Regions from separate parts of the Methylobacterium sp. BI1 genome, predicted to be linked through region 2. Evidence: predicted binding sites of a transcription regulator. Region 2 holds the regulator's gene; each other region holds the start of a gene.
What was found. Region 2 encodes PhoB, which activates phosphate uptake and scavenging genes when phosphate is short. Its sites were predicted from a motif close to TGTCATNNANCTGTCAT; they were not measured.
Positions count from the first base shown of each region.

Region 1: a site for PhoB is predicted at 6,320-6,336, ahead of AC1MGR_RS02315 (acid phosphatase). Genes of this name have one in related genera too.
Region 3: a site for PhoB is predicted at 4,294-4,310, ahead of AC1MGR_RS15500 (PhoX family protein). Genes of this name have one in related genera too.

Region 1 covers NZ_CM155267.1:481,285-489,185, reverse strand. Annotated here, with positions in the region: gene AC1MGR_RS02340 (SPFH domain-containing protein) at 1-672, opposite strand, end outside; gene AC1MGR_RS02335 (thermonuclease family protein) at 772-1,944, opposite strand; gene AC1MGR_RS02330 (hypothetical protein) at 2,046-2,960, opposite strand; gene AC1MGR_RS02325 (lipid kinase) at 3,377-4,300, shown strand; gene AC1MGR_RS02320 (TerC family protein) at 4,404-5,153, shown strand; gene AC1MGR_RS02315 (acid phosphatase) at 5,399-6,259, opposite strand; gene AC1MGR_RS02310 (anti-sigma factor family protein) at 6,517-7,311, opposite strand; gene AC1MGR_RS02305 (sigma-70 family RNA polymerase sigma factor) at 7,423-7,901, opposite strand, start outside.
Region 2 covers NZ_CM155267.1:4,963,249-4,971,149, reverse strand. Annotated here, with positions in the region: gene pstA (phosphate ABC transporter permease PstA) at 1-549, shown strand, start outside; gene pstB (phosphate ABC transporter ATP-binding protein PstB) at 602-1,420, shown strand; gene phoU (phosphate signaling complex protein PhoU) at 1,507-2,232, shown strand; gene phoB (phosphate regulon transcriptional regulator PhoB) at 2,262-2,966, shown strand; gene AC1MGR_RS23550 (matrixin family metalloprotease) at 3,013-4,056, opposite strand; gene AC1MGR_RS23545 (SDR family oxidoreductase) at 4,149-4,961, opposite strand; gene AC1MGR_RS23540 (MFS transporter) at 5,035-6,363, opposite strand; gene AC1MGR_RS23535 (alpha/beta fold hydrolase) at 6,826-7,845, shown strand; gene AC1MGR_RS23530 (NAD(P)-dependent oxidoreductase) at 7,887-7,901, shown strand, end outside.
Region 3 covers NZ_CM155267.1:3,298,092-3,305,992, forward strand. Annotated here, with positions in the region: gene AC1MGR_RS15490 (AI-2E family transporter) at 1-1,171, shown strand, start outside; gene topA (type I DNA topoisomerase) at 1,331-4,126, shown strand; gene AC1MGR_RS15500 (PhoX family protein) at 4,361-6,337, shown strand; gene parE (DNA topoisomerase IV subunit B) at 6,603-7,901, shown strand, end outside.

The DNA of each region.
Region 1 (7,901 bases), 690 kb from region 2:
GGCCGCCTCCCTGCGCCCTTCCGCCTCCAGGATCGCCGACTGCTTGCGCCCTTCGGCCCGCAGGATCTCCGCCTGCCGGTGCCCCTCCGCCTCCAGCACCGAAGCGCGCTTCTCGCGCTCGGCCTTCATCTGGCGCGCCATCGCGCCGGCGAGGTCGGCGGGCGGCACGATGTCCTTGATCTCGATGCGGGTCATCTTCACGCCCCAGGGCGAGGCGGCGGCATCCATCACCCGCAGCAGGCGCTCGTTGATCTCGTCGCGGTGCGACAGGAGCTGGTCGAGGTCCATCGAGCCGACCACGGTGCGGATGTTAGTCATGGTCAGGGTCATCATCGCCACCTCGAGGTTCGAGACCTCGTAGGAGGCGCGGGCCGCATCGAGCACCTGGTAGAAGACCACGGCGTCGATCCGCACCCCGGCATTGTCGCGGGTGAAGGCCTCCTGGCTCGGCACGTCGATGACCTGCTCCATCACGTTCACCCGCCGGCCGATGCGCTCGACATAGGGGGCGATGAGGCCGAGGCCGGATTCCAGGCTGCGGTGGTACTTGCCGAACCGCTCCACGGTATAGACGTGCCCCTGCGGCACGATGTTGATGCCGATCCCCAGGGTGACGACGACGAGCGCCACGAGCACCACGGCAGCGACGCTCACGCCCACAGAGAAATCCATGCCTCGTCCCCCGGCCGTCCCGCCGGCATTGAGACCGGCGGGCCGTGACGAAGCAAGGGCGTTGTTCACGTGGTCGCGACCCGGAGGGCCCCCGTGCGGTCAGCGCGCCCAGACGCCGAGGCGTTCGGCGCGGGCATGGTCCTCGGCGGCCACGAGGTCGGGCGTCGCCTCGGGCGAGGCGCGACCGCCGCCGTTGAACAGCACCACTTCGGAGAGATCGCGCCCCTCCACCGAGCACAGGCGAGCCTCGCTGCCCGCCACCGGCTGGCAGGTCACGGTGCGGCCGGCGAGGTAGCGGGTGAGTTCGTCGGCCTGTCCGCCACGCACCCACTCGACCCCGAACAGGCGCACGAGCTTGCCACTGACGCGCAGGGTCGCGGTGTCGATGACCTCGACCGGACCGCTGATCTCGTTGGCGGCGGCCTGTTTCGGGAGGGCTTCCTCCGGCGGAGCCGGACTCATGTCGGGCGCGCTCGGGGGCGCCACCGTGGACGAAGCCTGCGGTGACGATGGCGTCGGCCCCGCCGCGTCGGGCGACGCGGCTTCCTGCGGCGTCCGCCCTCCGAAGACGGCGAGAAGGGCCACGAGCGCAGCCGCTCCCAGTCCGATCGGGAGGGCGCGCCGAGACAGGGCATCGCGCATCACGTTGCGGTCACGGGCAACCTCACCGAGCCGCGACGCGCTGTCGGCGAGGCGACCCCGGGCGTAGCCCCCGACGCGTTGGGCTCCCTCTCGGACGCGGCCCGCGACGAGGCCTGCCCGGCTCGGCTCCGCGAAGTCGGTCATGCTCCCCGACGCGAGCCCCTCGGTCGGCGAAGACGCGACCCGGCCGCGCCGGAGCGTTGCGAAGCGCCCGGACAGGGCGATGGCGAGGGCACGGGTGCGGGTGGCCGAGCGCGTGACCAGGGACCGTGCCAGGACCGACTGCGCCTCGACGAACCGTGCCGTTGCCGTGCGGAAATCCTCCGTTGGAACGGCTTCCGGCGCGGGTTCGGGGTCCGGCTCGGGGATCGGCCGGAACAGGGCGGGGTGCCGGTCACGGAGTTCCGCGAGCAGCGCCGGCAGATCCATTGGGACGAAGGTCCCGTCCGCCTCGGTGACGTGACGCGGTGCGCCCGTCCGGTCGATCACATGGTAGCCGGGCGGCTCCGGGCTCGGCACGAGGGCCGCTTCCGCCAGGAGCGCGAGCGTGCGTTCCGCCACGGGATAGGCGCCCGCTTGCGCGATCGCTTGAGCGATGCGCAGGCGCAAGGTCTCGCGCTCCGAGGCCATCCCGTCCCGTCGCGCGTCACCCGGTACCGGCGAGGGTGGATTTCGATCATCCAAGACGCGCACAACTCCGGGTATGACGGACCGATCGCGACGGGCCGGCTTCAGGCACCGCGCTGCGCATTCGCTATAGCGCTCTGCGGCCCTGCACCATAGCGGCGCAGCACGCGGCTCGACTCCGCGACGATCAGCGGGCGCTCCCCGGCGAAGCTGATGGTGAGCGTGAGCTCGGACACGCCCTGCGAACGCACCCCGCGCACCGGATTGTCGGCGCGGAAATCGAAGGTGGTGTGGACGATGCAGGTCGCGCTGGCCGCATTGCAGGCAGTTCGGGTCGCTCCGCCCTGCGCCTCATAGCGCCGCTCGGGCCAGCGCCGGACGAAGCGGCGCTTCTCGGCGATGAGGGCCGCCAGGGACAGGGTGCGACCGTGGAAACGCACCCGCTCGGCATAGAATCGCGGCGCGGCAGCCACCATCCCGTCCCCGGGGGCCGAGACGCTGTCGAGGTAGCGGTCGGTCAGGCGCGTCGCGGCGGCGGCCCATTCGGGGAAGCGAGCGTCCGAGCTCGCCACCGATGGCGCCATCGGGGTGGACGTATCGGCCAGCCGCGGTCGGATATGGAGTCGCTCCGGCGCGGCGCGTCCCTCGCGGGTCGCCACACGGCGGCCGTCGGCGGATCCCGCCACGCGTCGCCGGTGGGAGGCCATCGGCGTCCGCTCGGAGCTTACCGCGTCCTGAGCCGTCTGACCCTCCGCCTGCGCCCGGGCTGTCGCCGGCGTTTCCGCCACGGGCTTTCCGGTCACCGGCTTCTCCGAGACCGATTGCTCAGGGGCCGACTTCTCGCCGACGGCCTTGTCCGTGCCGGGCTGCACGGTCTGTCGCGCCGGCGGGTCGACCCAACCCGGACGCGTTTGAGCCTGGGTCGTTCCCACGGAGAGGGCGACGCTCATCAGCGCCACGGACGAGGCGAAGCCAAGTCGGACGAGACCGGTTCCGTTGGAGCTTGGACCGTGGCGCATGGCATCATCACCGAGGTCGCGGCCGGGGTTTCGGAAAAGCGCGTGCGGGACCGATCGACCGGAGTGAAACGTCGGGTGCGCCCGCTAAGTTTCCCTGAATGCGTGGGCATTGGCTCGGCCCAGGTTCCGAGGTGTGGACGAGTGCGAGGATTGCGGGGACGCGCCGCGACACAGACTCGTACGCCGCAAGGTGGACTCTTGTGCCGACGGGCTCTTGTCATTGCCAAGCCTGAACCCACCTTGGGGATCGGGTCCGGGCCCCTCTGGCGGTCGAGGCGTTGACCGTGATGTCGGACCCTTCCATGCTTTTGCGCTGACGCGGCGCGAACGCACCGGAGGGTGTCGAACCTCATGGTCCCTCGTTGTCTCCCGTTCCCTCATCGTCAGTCTGATCCGGGCCGAATCGGAGGCCCCCGATGAGCGCGTCCTCCCGCAAGGCGCTCCTCCTCGTCAATCCGAAGGCCCGCAACGGCAGCTTCTCCCTCGACGAGGTTCGCGATGTCCTGCGCGCCGGAGGGATCGAACCCTTCGAGCCGCCGGGTGACGCCGACTGTACCGCGGTCATCAAGCGCCACGCGCAGGGCTGCGACCTCGTCATCCTCGGGGGTGGTGACGGTACCCTCAACGCGGCGGCACCCGCGCTGGTCGAGACGGGATTGCCCCTGGGCATCCTGCCCCTCGGCACGGCCAACGATCTCGCCCGCTCGCTCGGCCTGCCGGTCGACCCGGTGGAGGCCGCCCGCCTCATCACCACCGAGGAGGCAAGGCCGGCCGATCTCGGCTGCGTCAACGGGCACTACTACTTCAACGTCGCCAGCATCGGCTTCTCGGCGGACCTCGCCGGCGACCTCACCGCGGAATCGAAGAAGACCTGGGGCACTCTCGGCTACGGCATCGCGGCGGTCCGCGTGCTCCGCCGGATGCGGCCCTTCACCGTCTACATCGAGCATGACGGCCAGACCGAGACGGTGCGCACCATCCAGGTCTCCGTGGGCAACGGGCGTCACTACGGCGGCGGCATGACGGTGGAGGAGACGGCCACCGTCGACGACGGCAAGCTCGACTTCTACAGCCTCGAGGTCGCCCATTGGTGGCGGCTGCTGATGCTCCTGCCGGCCCTGCGCAAGGGCACCCAGGGCAAGGCAGCCGACGTGCGGGCCTTCAGCACCACAGAGATCGTGGTGAAGACCAAGAAGCCGCGCCCCGTGAACACCGACGGCGAGCTGTCGACCTACACTCCAGCCCATTTCAAGGTGGTGCCGAAGGCGGTGCGGATCTTCAGCCCGGCACCGGCCGAACGGCCGGGCGTGGCCGCGAGCAGCCCCGGCCTGACGGCCTGACCGAGCCGAATCCGGGGCCGGTCCCGGCCCCGCCCCTCTCCATCCCCGCTCCCGGCACGACACCGTTCGGGGGAGCGGCCCTGACTGACGCGACGAGGCCATTGTGGACAGCCTGCTTCAACTCGCCAGCGACCCCACTGCCTGGGCGGCTCTCGCCACCCTGGTGGTGATGGAGGTCGTGCTCGGCATCGACAACCTCATTTTCATCTCGATCCTGACCAACAAGCTTCCGCCCGAGCACCAGCAGAAGGCACGGCGCATCGGCATCGGCCTCGCGCTGATCCTGCGACTCGGCCTTCTCGCCACCATCGCGTACATCGTCGCGTTGACGCAGCCCGTCTTCGAGGTGTTCGGCAAAGGCTTCTCCTGGCGCGACCTTATCCTCATCGCCGGCGGCCTGTTCCTGCTGTGGAAGGCCACGAAGGAGATCCACCACACCGTCGACCCGGAGCCGGAGACGCCCGGGAGCAGCGCCGTGCGGCTCGGCTTCGCCGCGGCCATTGGTCAGATCCTCGTCCTCGACCTCGTCTTCTCCATCGACAGCATCATCACGGCGGTGGGCATGACGGAGCACGTGCCCATCATGGTAATCGCCGTCGTGACCGCCGTGACCGTGATGCTGCTCGCCGCGGATCCGCTGTCGCGCTTCATCGCCGCCAACCCGACCGTGGTGATGCTGGCCCTGGGCTTCCTCATCATGATCGGCATGACCTTGATCGCCGAAGGGTTCGGTGCGCATGTGCCCAAGGGCTACATCTATACCGCGATGGCGTTCTCGGCCGGCGTGGAGGGGCTCAACATGCTGGCACGTCGGCGCCGGCGGGCATCGACCGGAACGGTGACCAGGTCCTGAGGAAACATCGTTAACGTTTCACGGGAAAACCGGCGAACCGACCCGGCCCTACCATTGGCCGGGCCGGGGTTTCGCCGGGTCCTCATGGCATCCGCGCAGTCGCCGGAGCGGTCGTGCCGGGAGGGCTGGTCGCCCGCTGTTCGAGGAGACCAGTTGCGTCATGCACCGACATGCTTCGTCAGCGGACGCCCAAGTTGGGCGGGCTCAGCCCTTGGAAAGATCGATCTCGACGGAGAAGGGATTCCCTACAGGATCGGCTCGCGGGCAGCGGCTTCCTCACGGGCACAGACGGCTTGGTCCGGGGCGGGACCACCGGCGGACCTGAGCTTGCCGAGCTCGACGCGCGCCTTGTCCAGATCGGTCCGGAAACCGGCATCGCCCTGCAGGGCTGCGAAGACAGCGCTGCCAGCCGTGCGCCCAGCCTCGATGTCGCTGGCCCAGTGCAGACCACAGACGATGCGGCTCTCGCCGTAGGAACGGGCACGGACGAAGAACTGCGTCGCCTTCTCGGGCATCAGGGCCGCCATGATCGCCGCGTAGGTCCAGGCCTGGGTCGCATGGCTCGACGGGAAACTGAACGCATTGCCGAGGTCTGAGGTCCGCATCACGCAGATCTCCGCATCGTTGCCGACGAAGGGACGTAGGCGCCGGTAGTGCAGCTTCGGACCGCGCGTCGCCTGGGCGATGTCGAGGCGCGCGCGTTCCAGGAGGGTCATCAGGGCGGGCGCTCGGGACTGCTCGATGCGCTGGCCGATGACGCAGGCGAAATCGTCGAGGATTGCCGAGGCGCCGTCGGCCACATCGGTGGTAGCCAGGGTCCAGCGCGGCGTTCCCTTGAGGGCCCGAGTGGCGACGAACGCGGCCTTGTCCGCCGCTTCAGCCGCCGACTGGCCCCGCGGCGGGGCCCCGAGGATCGCGACGGTGTCGGGCGCTTGCGCCTCGGAGAGGTAGGGTGCCCGGGCTGCCTTGCCGGGGGTCAGGGGCGTGACACCGACGGCAGGGGCCGAGGTCGGCTTCTGCGCGGCCTCCTCCGCCCGAACCGCCGAAGAGGTGATCCCCACCGGCAGGGCGGCGAGGAACATGAGTGTCTGGAGCAGGCGGGCCATCGGCGTCTCGGCGTCAGAGGTCAGCACAGAGCAGGTGCCACTGGAGTATAGGACTTCTATACAACAGGCCTATGGCACGGCTCGTCTGAACGCTGACGAAATTGCCTGCGCTGTTTCTTTCCGACTCTCGGATAACGTTCGACGAGAGGAATGGCCTCGCGTGTTCGTTCTGCAACCCCGCAACAGAGCGACGCGCCGGGCGGACGGCGCGTCGCTAGAACCTGGCAATTCTGGCGCCGGGGCGGCGCAACGATCGATCAGAGCTTCGTCGCTGTCCGACCGGCGAGGTCGCGCGCCGCGGATTCGAGGCCCGCATGGTCGTGCCCTCCGCTGAGGGCGTAGGCCGAGTGGCCGGCGGTCCAATAGGCGGTCTCGCCGTCGCCGGGGCTCGTGACTTCGCTCGGCGCGACGTGGCCGTCGAGGCTGCGGGTGGCGAACAGGGAGACCTCGCCGAGCTTGCCGGCGTCGATCATCACCTCGATGCCGGTGCCATTACGGGCCGGAACGATCTGCACGTCGCGTACCGTCCAGTCCGTCGGCAGATCGGGCAACGCGATGCCGGTGGCGGCGGCAATGCCGGCGCGATCATAGGCCTGAGCCTGATCGCCCCGCTGCGCGGCGATGCGGGCGCGGACCTGCGCCGCCTCGCGCGCGTGACGGGCATCGGCCACGAGGGCCGGATCGACGGGGGAGGCGAACGTGTCCGGCACGCCGAGGAAGGGTCCGTCGGAGTGGGCCAGCCAGCCGGTGCCGACGAGGAGCGCGATCACCGCGGCCCGACGCAGGCGGTCACCGAAGCGGCGCCAGGCCAGGGTCCGGTCCAGGCGCCGCGCAGCGGCCCGGTTGCGCTCCGGTCCGGGCCCGGGAAGGATGGCGAAGGCCTGCCGCAGCGCGTCGCGGTCGTGCAACTCGGCCATGATCTGCGCGGCGGTCTCGGGGTTGCGCGCCAGGTGCGCTTCCACGTCGAGGCGGCGCATGCCGTCGAGCTGTCCGTCCACGAAAGCGGTGAGGTCATTCTCTGTGATCGGATCGATCATCGCGGTCTGGTCCATGGCGTCGGCTCCGGTCGGATACAGGGGGCGCGTCCCCGGACGAGGAGTCCCGGCCGCGCTGAGGACGGATCGGCCTGTCTATGGCGCTCCGTCCCGGTCTTCGGAAACGTCTCAGGTGTCGCCGACGGCGCGGCCCGTCCGGAGCGAGGCATCGTCCGCGTCCTGGGCGACGAGGCGCAGGCGCGGCCGCTCGGTCGCGAGGCGTTGGCGCCGTCCGGCGACGCCGCCCCCCTGACGCTCGCCTTCCTCGAAGGCCCGCAGGGCAGCGCGGCCTCGGCCGAGGCGCGACATCAGCGTACCGATGGGGATGCCGAGGACGGCCGCCGCATCGGCATAGGCCATGCCTTCCAGGGTCACGAGGTGAAGGGCGGCACGCTGTTCTTCCGGCAGCGTGAGAAACGCGCGCCGGATCTGCGCGAGGCGGACCTGCGCCTCCTGAGCGGGAGGCGCCATCTCCTCGCTCATCTGCACGAGCGTATCGGCATGGCGGGCCTCGACCCGTTTCCGGCGCTGCTCGTCGATGAAGACGTTGTGCAGCACCGTCATCATCCAGGTGCGCAGGTTGGTGTTCGGACGCGCCGCCTGGCCTG
Region 2 (7,901 bases):
AAGATCGCCGACGTCATCCGCTTCCTCAACGACATCCTGCTCTCGGCGCCCTCGATCCTCATCGGCCTGTTCGTCTACACGCTGATGGTCCGGCCCATGGGCTCCTACTCGGGCTGGGCCGGCGCGGTGGCGCTTGCCATCATCGCGACGCCGGTGATCGTGCGCACCACCGAGGACATGCTGCGCCTCGTGCCCTCGACCCTGCGCGAGGCCGGCGCGGCGCTGGGCGCGCCGCCCTCCATCGTCATCAAGAGCATCACCTGGCGCGGCGCCAGCGCCGGCATCGTCACCGGCATCATCCTGGCGCTGGCCCGCATCGCCGGCGAGACGGCGCCGCTGCTCTTCACCGCGCTCAACAACAACAGCTGGTTCGCGCCCAACCTGATGGGGGGCGTGCCGAACCTGCCGGTGATGATCTACCAGTTCGCCCTCTCGCCCTATCCGAACTGGCAGCAGCTCGCCTGGGCCGGCGCCCTCCTCATCACCGTCACGATCCTCGCCCTCTCGATCGTGGCCCGCTTCGTCATCAAGACCGAGCGGTCGCGCTGACCACCGGCGCGCCGCCTGTCCCCGCTCTTTCGACCGATAGGATCTTGAACCGATGAACGCCGCCCCCGGGATCACGTCCGCGCAGCTCACCGGACGCCACAAGGCTGACGAGTCCTCACCGGTCCGCATCGCCGTCAAGGACCTGAACTTCTACTACGGCAGCTTCCACGGCCTGAAGTCGGTCAACCTCAACTTCCACGACCGCCAGGTCACGGCGCTGATCGGACCGTCGGGCTGCGGGAAGTCCACCCTGCTGCGCACCTTCAACCGGATCTACAGCCTGTATCCGGACCAGCGCGCGGAAGGGGAGATCCTCCTCGACGGCCAGAACGTGCTGGATTCCAAGGTCGACCTCAACGAGCTGCGCTCGCGCATCGGCATGGTGTTCCAGAAGCCGACCCCGTTCCCGATGTCGATCTACGACAACGTCGCCTTCGGCCTGCGCCTCTACGAGAAGCTGCCCAAGGCCGACCTCGACATGCGCGTCGAGGAATCCCTGCGCAAGGCCGCCCTCTGGGACGAGGTGAAGGACAAGCTCAAGCAGTCCGGCATGGGTCTCTCGGGCGGCCAGCAGCAGCGCCTCTGCATCGCCCGCACGGTGGCCCAGCGCCCCGAGGTGATCCTGTTCGACGAGCCGACCTCGGCCCTCGACCCGATCTCCACCGGCCGCATCGAGGAGCTGATCGAGCAGCTGCGTTCAGAATTCACCATCGTCATCGTCACGCACAACATGCAGCAGGCGGCCCGCATCTCGCAGTTCACCGCGTTCATGTATCTCGGCGAGCTGGTGGAATTCGGCCCCACGACGCGCATCTTCATGAATCCGGAGAAGCGCCAGACGCAGGACTACATCACTGGCCGCTTCGGCTGATCCTCCGTCGGCCGATCCCGGCCCGCGCCCCCCATCACCGCCAGGGCGGGCCCCGGACAGTCGGGCCCGATCGAGGAGCGAGACCCATGCCCGACCACATCGTCAAATCCTACGACACGGACCTCGAGGACCTGCGCCGCTCGATCTCCGAGATGGGCGGCATCGCCGAGAAGATGATGACCGAGGCCGGCGAGGCCCTGGTGCGCCGGGACTCGGCCCTGGCCCAGGCCGTGATCGCCGCCGACGCCCGCCTCGACACCCTCCAGCGCGAGATCGAGGAGCGGGCGATCCTGCTCATCGCCCGGCGCCAGCCCCTGGCGATCGACCTGCGCGAGACCGTGACGGCGATCCGCGTCTCGAACGATCTGGAGCGCATCGGCGACCTCGCCAAGAACGTCGCCAAGCGCGTCGTGGCGATCGCCGACCAGATCCAGCCGCAGAAGATCGTCATCGGCGTCCAGCACATGAGCGACCTGGTGCAGGAGCAGCTTAAGGACGTGCTCGACGCCTATGCCAGCCGCGACACCAAGGCGGCCCTCGACGTCTGGGAGCGCGACGACGCCATCGACGCCCTCTACAATTCCCTGTTCCGCGAGCTCCTGACCTACATGATGGAGGATCCGCGCAACATCTCGTTCTGCACGCACCTCCTGTTCGTGGCCAAGAACATCGAGCGCATCGGCGACCACACCACCAACATCGCCGAGACGATCCACTACCTCGTCACCGGCGAGAACCTCCTGGCCGAGCGCGAGCGCCCGAAGAACGACGCCTCCAACTACGCCACCGTGGACATGCCCGGCGCGGCCTGACCCCGTGCCGGACTGATCGAAAGCGCACGATGAGTACGCGTATCCTGATCGTCGAGGACGAGGAGGCCCTGACCCTCCTCCTCCGCTACAACCTCGAGGCCGAGGGGTTCGTCGTCGACTCGGCCGCCCGCGGCGACGAGGCGGACCTGCGCCTGCAGGAACAGGTGCCCGACCTCGTCCTGCTCGACTGGATGCTGCCGGCCCTGTCGGGGATCGAGCTCTGCCGCCGCATCCGCGCCCGGCGCGAGACCGAGCGGCTGCCGGTGATCATGCTCACGGCGCGGGGCGAGGAGGGCGACCGCATCCGCGGCCTCGGCACGGGGGCGGACGACTACATCGTCAAGCCGTTCTCGGTGCCCGAGCTCCTCGCCCGGGTCCGCGCCCTGCTGCGCCGGGCCAAGCCCGCCCACGTCGCCAACCTGCTGGTGGCCGGCGACATCGAGCTCGACCGGGTCAGCCACCGCATCCGCCGGGAGGGCCGCGAGATCCATCTCGGGCCGACCGAGTTCAAGCTCCTCGAGTTCCTGATGCAGAGCCCCGGCCGGGTGTTCTCCCGCGAGCAGCTCCTCGACGGCGTCTGGGGCCACGACGTCTACATCGACGAGCGCACCGTCGACGTCCATGTCGGGCGCCTGCGCAAGGCCCTGAACCGCCCGCGCCAGAGCGACCCGATCCGCACGGTGCGCGGCTCGGGCTACTCCTTCGACGAGATGTTCGAAGCAGAGGCCGAGTAGCCGACCCCGAGGTGGGCCGGCGCGGCGAACCGTCGAGCCCGCCGCCTTACGCGAAGATCATGGTGTCGGTGGGCACGTGGACGGTGAAGGCCTTGCCCTCGTCGACCCAGCCCGGACCGGCGGCGCCGTGGTTGATGCCGTTGGCCTCCTCGGCACTGCCGGCGAAGTGATGCTGGCCGGTCTGGGTGTTGTAGAAGCGCTCCAGGGTCAGGCCGCCGGGGGCGCCCGCATCCGCGTAGGCCTCGAAGGCCACGCCCTCGTACTTGTAGGTCGGCGCGGTCTTCAGGACCTGGTCCCGCTCGGCGACGCTCGTCGTGAAGAAGTGGGCGTTCGAGGCCGTGTCGAAGAACCGGAACACGTCCACGGTGTCGGCGCCCTTGGCCGGGGCCGCCCAGGGGGTGCCCTCGTAGGTGAACCACGGCAGCGTCTTCTCGATCTGCAGCTTCTCGGCCGTGTTCGTGGTGTAGAAGTGATCCCCCGTGTGGGTGTCGTAGAACCGGTAGACCGCCGTGGCGTCGGCCTGCACGACGGGCGCTGCCGGTACGGCCGCCGCGGCGACCACCGGCGCGGACGGGGCGGGGGGCGCGCCGTACAGGGCCTGGATCCCCGCGATGTCGCCGGCCGCGAGGGTCTTGATGCCGGTGTTGAGGATGGCGTTCATCACCTCGGGCTTGGTGTTGTAGTGATCGAGGCCGAGGGCGTGGCCGATCTCGTGCAGCGCCACCAGGGAGAGGTCGACGTTCTGGGTGCTGACCACGCGCCCGCCGGAGACGGCGTGCCAGCCCTCGCCGCTGTCGAAGGTCACCGCCACCGACTGCATGCGCTGGCCGCTATAGGAATAGTTGGCGTAGCCCAGGGTGTTGCCGAGCCCGTCGATCCCCCCGAGGGTGAAGTCGATCTGGGCGCTGGCCGTGGCGGCCACCTGCTGGAACGCGATGTTGGCGGCGGCCGCCCAGGTGGCGAAGGCCGCCTGGATGAGGCTGACGAAGCCCGTGGGAATCGTGCTGTCGACGGCCCAGGTGACGGTACCGCCGCCCGTGCCCGCCGCGCCCGTGCCCCAGCGCGGACCTTCCAGCGCATAATCCCCCATCGACCGCCCTCCCGTCCGTTCGGGCCAGGGTCGGCGGGGGAGGTTACGAAATCCTTACCGCGCCGGCCGTCGCCCGCCCGGACGGCGCGCCCTCAGACGATGCTGCGCACCACGCCGCCATCGACGCGCAGGGCCGCCCCGCTGGTGGCGCTGGCGGCCGGGCTGCAGATGTAGGCGACCATGCTGGCCACCTCCTCGACGGTGGCGAGGCGGCCGATCAGCGAGGTCGGGCGGTGCTCGGCCACGAAGGCCCGGCCGGCGGCGTCGAGGTCGACCGCGCCCCCGGCTCCGCCGTCCTGCCCCTGCGCCATGCTCTTCATGAAGTCGGCGACCCCCTCCGACAGGGTCGGCCCCGGCAGCACGCTGTTCACGGTGACGCCGCTGCCCGACACGGTCTCGGCGAGCCCCCGGGCGACGGCGAGCTGGGCGGTCTTCGTCATCCCGTAATGGACCATTTCCACCGGGATGTTCACGCCGGACTCGCTGGAGATGAAGACCACCCGGCCCCAGCCGCGCTCGACCATGCCGGGGGTGTAGGCCCGCGCCAGGCGCACGCCGCTCATCACGTTGGTGTCGAAGAACCGGTGCCAGTCCTCGTCGGGGATCTCGAAGAACGGCTTCGGCTCGAAGATGCCGGTGTTGTTCACCAGGATGTCGATGTCCGGCAGGCCGGAGACCACGCGGGCCGCCCCGTCCGGGCTGGCGACGTCGCCGGGCGCCCCGATGAAGCCGGCATGGCCGGTCTCGCGCTTCAGGCGCTCGACGGCGTCGCGGACGCGGTCCTGCGTCCGCCCGTTGATCGCCACGTTGGCCCCGAGCTCGCCCAGGGCCTTGGCGATGGCGTAGCCGATGCCGCTGGTGGAGCCGCTGACGAGGGCGCGCTTGCCGGTCAGGTCGAGGTTCATGGGATCGTCCTTCGGTGAGGCGGTGCCCGGGTCAACGCGCAGGTCGGCCGCTGGTGCGATCGCGGGGGATGCGTCAGGCGCGGGGCTGGCGCCGCAGGACGCTGGTCACCGCCCCGAGGCTCGCCAGCCCGACGGCGCACCACAGGGTCGCGGTCACCGGCCCGGACGGCGGGCCGCCCTGGTGCAGGCCGAAGATCACCGCCACCAGGGCCGCGCCGAAGGATTGCCCGGTGAGGCGGGCGGTGGATTGCATCCCGCTCGCCCCGCCGCTGCGGTCCCGCGGGGCGCTGGTGATGATGACCTTGTTGTTGGGCGACTGGAACAACCCGAAGCCGAGGCCGCACAGGGTCAGGCGCCAGGCGATGTCGGGATGCGACGCGCCCGCCGGGAGCAGCGCCGTCGCCGTCAGGCCGGTGGCCATCAGGGCGAGGCCGAGGCCGCCGAGAAGGCCCGGGGCGTAGCGGTCGGCGAGGCGCCCCGAGATCGGGGCCATCAGGGCGATGGCCAGGGGCCAGGGCGTCATCAGGAAGCCGGTCTGGGTCTCGGAGAGATGCAGCACGTCCTGGAAGTAGAAGGGCAGGGCGACGTAGGCCATCATCTGGGCCGCGAAGGAGGCGACGGAGCTCGCCATCGACAGGGCGAAGGCGGGGATCCGCAGGAGATCCACGGGCAGGAGCGGGCGCGCCAGCCGGGTCTGGGTCCAGACGAACACCGCGCCGATCGCCAGGGCCGCCCCGATCTCGGCCAGCGCCACGCCGCGGGTCGCCGGGTCGCCGAGGCCGTCGACCCCGATGATGAGCAGCCCGAAGGTCACGGCGTTGAGGAGGGCGCTGCGGATGTCGAAGCGCCCGCCGTTCCGCGGCGTCACCGGGAGGGTGCTGGCCCCCACCGTCAGGGCGATCAGCCCCACCGGCAGGTTGACGAGGAACAGCCAGGGCCAGGTCGCCACCGACAGGATGGCGGCCGCCACCGTCGGACCGGCGGCGGAGGCCATGGCCACCACCAGGGCGATGTTGCCGACCCCGCGGCCGATCATCCGCTGCGGGTAGATGAAGCGCACCAGGGCGGTGTTCACGCTCATGATGCCGGCGGCCCCGAGCCCCTGCGCGATCCGGGCGGCCACCAGGGCTTCGAAGCTGGGGGCGAAGGCGCAGGCGACGGAGGCGGCCGTGAACACGGCGAGGCCGGCGAGGTAGATCCGGCGATAGCCCAGGATGTCGCCCAGGGCGGCCAGGGGCAGCAGGGCGGCCGTCACGGCGATCTGGAAGCTGTTGGTCACGAAGATCGCCGCGGAGGGCGCGACCCCGAGATCCTTGGCCATCACCGGCAGGGCGACGTTGACGATGGCCCCGTCGAGCACCGCCATGGTCATGGCGAGGCCGATCGCGAGCAGCGCCAGCATGCGCTCGCGCACCGGAATGCCGTCCAGTCCGGGCTCGGGCGAGGTTGGGCGATCCCGGCTCTCGGCCGTATCCCGGCCCCGGGATACGGCCGCGCCCTGGCCAGCCTCGTCCTGTGCAAGCGTGTCCTGTGCAGGCGTGTCCTGTGCAGGCGTGTCCTGGGCAGGCGTGTCCTGGGCAGGCGTGTCCTGGGCAGGCGTGTCCTGGGCAGGCCTGTCCTGGGCAGCCTTGTCCTGGCCAGCCTTGTCCTGGGATGTCGTCCTGTCCTGGCAGGACGGTCGGCCGCGCGGATCCTGGCCGGGCACGTCGGTGGTCATGGCCGAGCCCTGGGACGCGGCGCCGGAAATCGCAAGGGCCGGGGAAACGCGGGGTGTTGTTTGTCACCGGGATCGCGCGACGCACGGTCGGAACCTGCGCTATGTCAGCCCCGTGCGTAAGACTGCGCGCCGTTGCCGGGAACCCACATGGACGCGCTCCTCAAACTCTCCGCCCTGGTGCTGGCCGCCCAGCTGGCCGTGGCGCCCGTCGCCGCCCAGCCGGCGGCCGACGACGCGGCGCCCCTCGGCATCGCCCTGGAGGGCTTCGCCTACCCCTATCCGGTCTTCTTCCTCGAGCGGATGCGCGACGGCGAGCGCCAGCGGCTGGCCTACATGGACGTGCCCGCGGCGGGGCAGGCCAACGGCCGGACGGTCCTGCTGCTGCACGGGCGCAATTTCCCGTCGAGCTACTGGCAGCCCGTGATCCAGGCGCTGACCCGCTCCGGCTACCGGGTTCTGGCTCCGGACCAGCTCGGCTTCGGCAAGTCGGCCAAGCCCGTGGGGCCCTACACCTTCGACGCCATGGCGGCCGACACCGTGGCGCTGCTCGACTCCCTCGGCCTGGCCCGGGTCGACGTGGTGGCCCATTCCATGGGCGGGATGCTGGCGGTGCGCCTGGCGCGCAACGCCCCGACCCGGGTCAACAGCCTCGTCCTCGAAGCGCCGATCGGCCTGGAGGATTACCGGTTCACGGTGCCGCCGGTCTCCGACGCCACCCTGCTGCGCCTGGAGGGGGATGCCACGGCGGAGTCCTACCGCCGCCAGCTGATGACGAACTACGCCCTGTCGCTCCCGGCCTCCGCCATCGAGCCCTTCGTCTCGCTGCGCGAGCGGGTGAAGGGCTCGGGCGAGTATCCCCGCTGGCTGCAGTCCTTCGTCAATTCCTACCAGGCGATCTGGGGACAGCCGGTGGTGCACGAGATCCCGCTGCTCCCGGTTCCAACCCTCTTCGTCATGGGCGAGAACGACCACAACGCCCCCGGCCGGTCCTTCGCGCCGGAAGCCCTCCGGGCCGGGATGGGGCGCAATGCCGAGCATGCGCGGACCCTGGCCGGCCAGATGCCGAGCGGCCGCGCCGTGGTGCTGCCGGGCATCGGCCACCTCGTCCACATGGAGGCCACCGACCAGTTCAACAGCCTGACGCTCGAATTCCTCGACGGTCACTGAGCGCCGGGCACCGCGACGGGAGACAGGACATGACGGTGAGCATGGATGTGGGCGTG
Region 3 (7,901 bases), 1.7 Mb from region 2:
CTTCGGCATCGTGATCGGCTTCGGCCTCTGGGTCATCGGGGTGCCGAACCCGATCCTGTTCGGGGTGCTCGCCGCGATCATGCGCTTCGTGCCCTATATCGGCGCGGCGATCAGCGCCCTCCTGCCCCTCATCGTGGCCGCCGCCGTCGATCCGGGCTGGAGCATGGTCATCGCCACCGCGATCCTGTTCGTGGTGGTGGAGCCCATCGCCGGCCACGTGGTCGAGCCCCTGCTCTACGGCCATTCCACCGGGCTCTCCCCCATCGCGGTGATCCTGGCCGCCACCCTCTGGGCCTTCCTGTGGGGACCGATCGGCCTGGTGCTGGCGACCCCCATCACCGTCTGCCTCGTGGTGCTGGGGCGCCACATCGAGCGGCTCTGGTACCTCGACGTCATCCTGGGCGACCGCCCGGCCCTGGCGCCGCCGGAGATCTTCTACCAGCGCATGCTGGCGGGCGATCCCGAGGAGGCGATCGACCAGGGACGGATGTTCCTGAAGGCCCGCGCCCTCGTCACCTACTACGACGAGGTCGTGCTGGCCGGCCTGCTGATGGCCCAGGAGGACCTCTCCCGCGGGACCCTCGACCGGACCCGCCAGGACGAAGTCGGCACCGCCCTGCGCACCGTCGTCGCCCGGCTCGGCACCATGCCGGCGAGCCGGAAGATCGGCTCCTCCGGATCGGCCGGCAATTCCGAGACCTCGGCGGCCATCGCGGCCATCGGGCCCGACAGGCAGGTCGCGACCGTGGTGCTGCGTCCGGAGGACCTCCCGGCCCGCTGGCGCGCGCCCCGGCCGGTGCTCTGCGTCTCGAGCCGCGGGCCCTTCGACGAGGCGGCGACCGCGATGCTGGGCCAGATCCTCGGCCGGCACGGCCTCGGCGCCCAGGTGATGTCGATGGCGGAGCTGCGCCGGGGCGAGACGCCGGACGACCTCTCGGGGATCGCCCTGGTCTGCTTCTCCTACCTGGAGCCCGTCAGCCTGTCGCAGATCCGCCTGAACGTCCGTCAGGCGCGGCGGGCGATTCCCGGCGTCCGGGTCCTCGTCGGCTTCTGGCGCGAGCGCGATCCGGCCTCCCTCGACCGGCTGCGCCGCACCCTCTCCGCCGACGTGCTCGTGACCACCCTGAACGGCGCGCTCGACGCAGCCCTGACCTTCGCCAAACGGGGGTGAGGCCGGGCCGGGCCGGGGGGGTCATTTGACATCCCCCTGGGCTTGACCCACTTCTCCCCCGCGCCGACCCCCTCTCCGGACGGGTGGCGATGCCCCCCGCACAATCTGCGTACGGTCGTTGCTGTGGGTCAGGCCCTGACGAGAGGCTAGTACCAGCACATGAAAGTCGTCGTCGTCGAGTCGCCGGCCAAGGCCAAGACGATCAACAAGTATCTCGGCCGCGACTATGAGGTTCTCGCCTCGTTCGGCCATATCCGGGACCTTCCAGCCAAGGACGGCTCCGTCGATCCGGAGGCGGACTTCCACATGCTGTGGGAGCTCGACGATCGCGGATCGAAGCGCGTCTCCGACATCGTCAAGGCGCTGAAGGGCGCCGACGGCCTGATTCTCGCCACCGACCCGGATCGCGAGGGCGAGGCCATCTCCTGGCACGTGGTCGAGGCCCTCACCGCCCGCCGCGCCCTCAAGGGCATGCCCGTGGAGCGCGTGACCTTCAACGCCATCACCAAGGCGGCGGTGGAGACCGCCATGCGCCAGCCCCGGCAGATCGACCAGGCCCTGGTCGACGCCTACCTGGCCCGCCGCGCCCTCGACTACCTCGTGGGCTTCAACCTCTCGCCGGTGCTTTGGCGCAAGCTGCCGGGCGCCCGCTCGGCCGGCCGCGTGCAGTCGGTCGCGCTGCGCCTCGTCTGCGAGCGCGAGCGCGAGATCGAGGTCTTCAAGCCGCGGGAATACTGGTCCCTGGTGGCGACCCTGGTGACGGAGACCGGCGCCAGCTTCGAGGCCCGCCTCACCGGCGCGGACGGCAAGCGCATCCAGCGCCTGGACGTCGGCACCGGCGAGGAGGCGGCGGCGTTCAAGCGCGACCTCGAACTCGGCACCTTCTCGGTCGGCAGCGTCGAGGCCAAGCCCGCCAAGCGCCACCCCGCCCCGCCCTTCACCACCTCGACCCTGCAGCAGGAGGCCTCCCGCAAGCTCGGGATGGCGCCGGCCCAGACCATGCGCGCCGCCCAGAAGCTCTACGAGGGCGTCGAGATCGACGGCGAGACGGTGGGCCTGATCACCTACATGCGGACCGACGGCGTCGACATGGCGCCGGAGGCGATCGCCGATGTCCGGCGGGTCATCGGCAAGGAATACGGCGAGCGCTACCTGCCGGGGGCGCCGCGCAAGTACAGCGTCAAGGCCAAGAACGCCCAGGAGGCGCACGAGGCCGTGCGTCCCACCGACATGAGCCGGCTGCCCAAGACGGTGGCCCGCACCGTCGATGCCGAGCAGGCCAAGCTCTACGAGCTGATCTGGACCCGCACCGTCGCGAGCCAGATGGAATCGGCCGAGCTGGAGCGCACCACCGTCGATGTCGTCGCCCAGGTCGGGCCGCGGACGCTGGAGCTGCGCGCCACCGGCCAGGTGGTGAAGTTCGACGGCTTCCTCACCCTCTACCAGGAGGGCAAGGACGACGAGGAGGACGAGGACGGCCGTCGCCTGCCGCCGATGAAGGCGGGCGACCCGCTGAAGCGCGAGCGCATCGCCTCGACCCAGCACTTCACCGAGCCGCCGCCGCGCTATTCCGAGGCCAGCCTCGTCAAGCGCATGGAGGAACTCGGCATCGGCCGGCCCTCCACCTATGCCGCCGTGCTGCAGACCCTGCGCGACCGCGAATACGTGCGGATCGACAAGAAGCGCCTCGTGGCCGAGGACAAGGGCCGCCTCGTCACCGGCTTCCTCGAAAGCTTCTTCAAGCGCTACGTCGAGTACGACTTCACCGCCGACCTCGAGACGCAGCTCGACCGGGTCTCCAACGCCGAGATCGACTGGCGCGAGGTGCTGCGCGACTTCTGGCGCGAGTTCTCCGCGGCCATCGCCGGCACCAAGGAGCTGCGCGTCGCGGAGGTGCTCGACGCCCTCAACGATCTCCTCGGGGCTCACATCTTCCCCGAGAAGGCCGACGGCTCGAACCCGCGCACCTGCCCGACCTGCGGCTCCGGCCAGCTTTCCCTGAAGCTCGGCAAGTTCGGCGCCTTCGTGGGCTGCTCGAACTACCCGGAGTGCAAGTACACCCGCCAGCTCGCCGCCTCCGGCGTCGAGGGCGACGGCGAGGGCTCCTCCGAGAACGGCGGCCAGCCCGGTACCCGGGTGCTCGGCAACGACCCGGTCTCCGGCCTGCCCGTGACGGTGCGCGACGGCCGCTTCGGACCCTTCGTCCAGCTTGGCGAGGCCTCCACCGACAAGGAGGCGCCCAAGCCCAAGCGCTCCTCGATCCCGAAGGGCACCAGCCCGTCCTCGGTCGACCTGGAGATGGCCCTGAAGCTGCTCGCGCTGCCGCGCGAGGTGGCGCGGCACCCCGAGACCGGCGAGCCGATCCTGGCCAATCTCGGCCGCTTCGGACCCTACGTGCAGCACGGCAAGATGTACGCGAATCTCGGGCGCGACGACGACGTGCTGGAGATCGGCGCCAACCGGGCCATCGACCTCATCGTCGCCAAGGAGCAGGGCGGCGGCCGGCGCGGCCCGGCGGCCGATCCGGGCCGTCCCCTCGGCGAGCACCCGGAGACGGGCAAGCCCATCGTGGTGAAGTCGGGCAAGTACGGCCCTTACGTCACCGACGGCACCACCAACGCGACGCTGCCCAAGACCATGGCCGCCGAGGCGGTCGACCTGCCCCAGGCCCTGGAGCTGATCGCCGCCCGGGAAGCCGCGGGCGGGGGCAAGAAGAAGGCCCCGGCCCGCAAGGCGGCGGGCGCCAAGGCTTCGACCAAGACTACAACGAAGAAGACCACGACGAAGAAGGCGCCCACCAAGAAAGCGGTGGCGCAGGAGGCCGACGGGGACGCGGCATCCGCCGCCGAGGTCCCGGCCAAGCCCGCCGCGAAGGCGGCGGCCAAGAAGCCGGCGACGAGCACCGCCAAGGCCGCGGCCGAGAAGCCCGCTGCGGCGGCTCGCAAGAAAGCCTGAGGCGAACAGGCCTGAGGCGAACAGGCCTGAGGCGCGTGGGACAAAGTCCCGACGTCCCGCGGCCGGCGAGGGTTCACCCGGAACCACGCCGGTCGCAGGGGCCCTCGCGCGCGACGGCGCGGACACGAGCCCGGGGGCGCGTCGCCGGCCGGCGTCCGGCAGGAACTTGTCACACCGGTGCCATGCGGGCCGGCTAGCGGGAGGGGTTGCCACCCGCCTTCCCGGACCCGCCCCATGACCGAACCGACGCGCACCCGCTCGCAGGCCGCCGAGGCCGCCGAGGATCGCGGGTCGAACGGCAGCCCGAATCCGACCTTCGGCGACGTGGTGGCGGCGCGCTTCGACCGGCGCGACCTCCTGCGCGGGCTCCTCGGGGTCGGCGCCATCGCGGCGGTGGTGACGCCCCGCGCCCTGGCCGCCGGTGCGGCGCAGGCGGCGGAAGCCCCCGGCACCCGCTTCCCCTTCGCCGAGATCGAAGCGGGCTCGGACGCGCACCACCACGTCGCCGCCGGGCACGAGGCCGAGATCCTGATCCGCTGGGGCGACCCGGTGCTGCCCGGCGCGCCGGCCTTCGATCCGCGCAACCAGACCGCGGCCGCCCAGGGGCAGCAATTCGGCTACAACAACGATTTCGTCGGCTACTTCCCCATGCCGGGGGCGGCCGACCCGGCGGCGCACGGCCTCCTGGTGGTCAACCACGAATACACCAACGAGGAACTGATGTTCCCCGGGCTCGGGCGCCAGGACGGCAAGGCGGTCGACTTCAAGGGCATGACGCGGGAGCTCGTCGACATCGAGATGGCGGCCCATGGCGGCTCGGTCATCGAGATCCGGCGCCAGGATGGCCGCTGGACGGTGGTCCCGGATTCGCAATACGCCCGCCGCATCACGGCCGGGACGCCGATGGTGCTGACCGGCCCGGCCGCCGGCACCGACCGGGTGAAGACCGCCGCCGACCCAACCGGCCGGGCGCCCCTCGGGATGATCAACAACTGCGCCGGCGGCACGACCCCCTGGGGAACGTGGCTGACCTGCGAGGAGAACATCAACTACTACTTCTCCGGCACCCTTCCCGCCGGCTCGCCGGAGGCCGCCAACCACAAGCGCTTCAACCTGCCGGCCGGCGCCTATGCGTGGGGCCGCTTCCACGAGCGCTTCGACCTCGGCCGCGAGCCCAACGAGCCGAACCGCTTCGGCTGGGTGGTGGAGATCGACCCCTTCGACCCGACGAGCGTCCCGAAGAAGCGCACGGCCCTGGGGCGCTTCAAGCACGAGGGCGCGGCCGGCATCGTGGCCAAGCAGGGTCAGTACGTGATCTACCAGGGCGACGACGAGCGCTTCGACTACGTCTACAAGTTCGTCACCGCCGGCCGGGCCGACAGCGGCGACCGCGACCTCCTCGATTCCGGCACCCTGCACGTGGCCCGCTTCGACGCCGACGGGCGCGGCACCTGGATGCCGCTGGTCTTCGGCCAGGGGCCGCTGACGCCCGAGAACGGCTTCGCGTCCCAGGCCGACGTGGTGATCGGCGCCCGCCTCGCCGCCGACCGGCTCGGGGCCACCAAGATGGACCGGCCCGAGGACGTCGAGGCCAACCCGAGGACCGGCAAGGTCTACGTGATGCTGACCAACAATGGGAAGCGCAGGGCGGATCAGGTCGACGGCGCCAACCCGCGCGCCGACAACCGCTTCGGCCACATCGTCGAGCTCACCCCCGACGACGGCGACCACGCCGCCACGGGATTCGCCTGGGAGATCCTGGTCCGCTGCGGCGATCCGGGCATCGCCGCGGTGGGCGCCACCTTCTCGTCGGCCACCACGCCGAACGGCTGGTTCGGGATGCCGGACAATTGCGCCGTCGACGGCCTCGGTCGCCTCTGGGTCGCCACGGACGGCAACGCGCCCTCGCGCACCGGCCGCAACGACGGCATCTGGGCGATGGAGACGGAGGGGGCGGGCCGCGGCACGGGCAAGCACTTCTTCCGCGTGCCCCACGGCGCCGAGATGTGCGGCCCCTACTTCACCCCCGACGACACCACCTTCTTCGTGGCCGTGCAGCATCCCGGCGAGGCCGACGAGGAGGACCCGAAGGCGGTGCCCGCCACCTTCGAGGCGCCCGCCACCCGCTGGCCCGACTTCGACCCGGCGATGCCGCCCCGCCCCGCCGTGCTGACGATCACCCGCCGCGGGGGCGGCCGCGTCGGGACCTGAAGCGGGAGGCAGGCACGGCGCCCGGAGCAACGATCCACGGATCACGCCACCGTCAGCTCTTCTTAACCACCCCCATACCATGTCATGGGGTGGTACGCCCTGTGCGGTGGGGGCTCCCAGCTCCCGCCCCGCGGAGCGGGAACCCCTTTCTGTTTCCGGTTTGTTCCGGTATGGTGAGAGGATGAAGGCGAATGCTGCACGGTCTCACTCTGCGATCCGGCCCGCGAAGCCCGCGGCCTCACCATCACCCGCGCGAGGCGCTCCGGTGAGCGACCCCGCACGCGACCTGTTCGCCGGTGGCAAGGCGCCCCTGCCGAAGCCCACCGAGCGCCGCAAGCTCGACGCCGCCGTGGCGCCGATCGCACCGCCGCCCGCCGCGGCGGAAGCCGGCTACGACGCCTCCACCATCGAGGTTCTGGAGGGGCTGGAGCCGGTGCGGCGCCGCCCCGGCATGTATATCGGCGGCACCGACGAGCGCGCCCTGCACCACCTTTTCGCCGAGGTGATCGACAACTCGATGGACGAGGCGGTGGCGGGCCATGCCAGCTTCATCGAGGTGGAGCTGGAGGAGAGCGGCCACCTCGTCGTCACCGACAACGGCCGCGGCATCCCCGTCGACCCGCACCCAAAATACGAGAACAAGTCCGCCCTCGAGGTCATCATGACCGTCCTGCACGCGGGCGGTAAGTTCGACTCGAAGGTCTACGAGACGTCCGGAGGCCTGCACGGCGTCGGCATCTCAGTGGTCAACGCCCTCTCGGACGAACTCGAGGTCGAGGTCGCCCGCGGCCAGACCCTCTACCGCCAGACCTTTTCGCGGGGCCACGTGCAGGGTCCCCTGGAAACCGTCGGCCGGGTGCAGAATCGGCGCGGCACCCGCGTGCGCTTCCACCCCGATGCCCAGATCTTCGGGGCGCTGAAGTTCGACCCCCGACGCCTGTTCAGGATGGCCCGCTCCAAGGCCTACCTGTTCGGCGGGGTCGAGATCCGCTGGCGCTGCGCCCCCACCCTCCTCGAGGGCATGGACGACGTGCCGGCCGAGACCGTGCACCGCTTCCCCGGAGGCCTGCGCGACTATCTCGCCCGCGATCTCGAGGGCAAGGAGCTCGTCACCGACGCGATCTTCTCCGGCAAGATCACCAAGCCGGGCGGGCACGGCTCCCTCGAATGGGCCGTCGCCTGGATGGTGACCGACGACGGCGTCTCGGCCTCCTACTGCAACACCATCCCGACGGCGGAGGGCGGCACCCACGAGAGCGGCCTGCGCGTCGCCCTGCTGCGGGCCCTGCGCGAGCATGCCGAGCGCGTCGGCCAGGCCAAGCGCATGACGGCGGTGACCACCGACGACGTGATGGCGACCTGCGCCTCGATGCTCTCGGTCTTCATCCGCGAGCCCGAGTTCCAGGGCCAGACCAAGGACAAGCTCGCCACCGTCGAGGCCTCGCGCATCGTCGAGACCGCGATCCGCGACGCCTTCGATCATTGGCTCGCCGCCTCCCCGGCCCAGGCCAACAAGCTGCTCGACTGGGTGATCGACCGCGCGGAGGAGCGCCTGCGCCGGCGC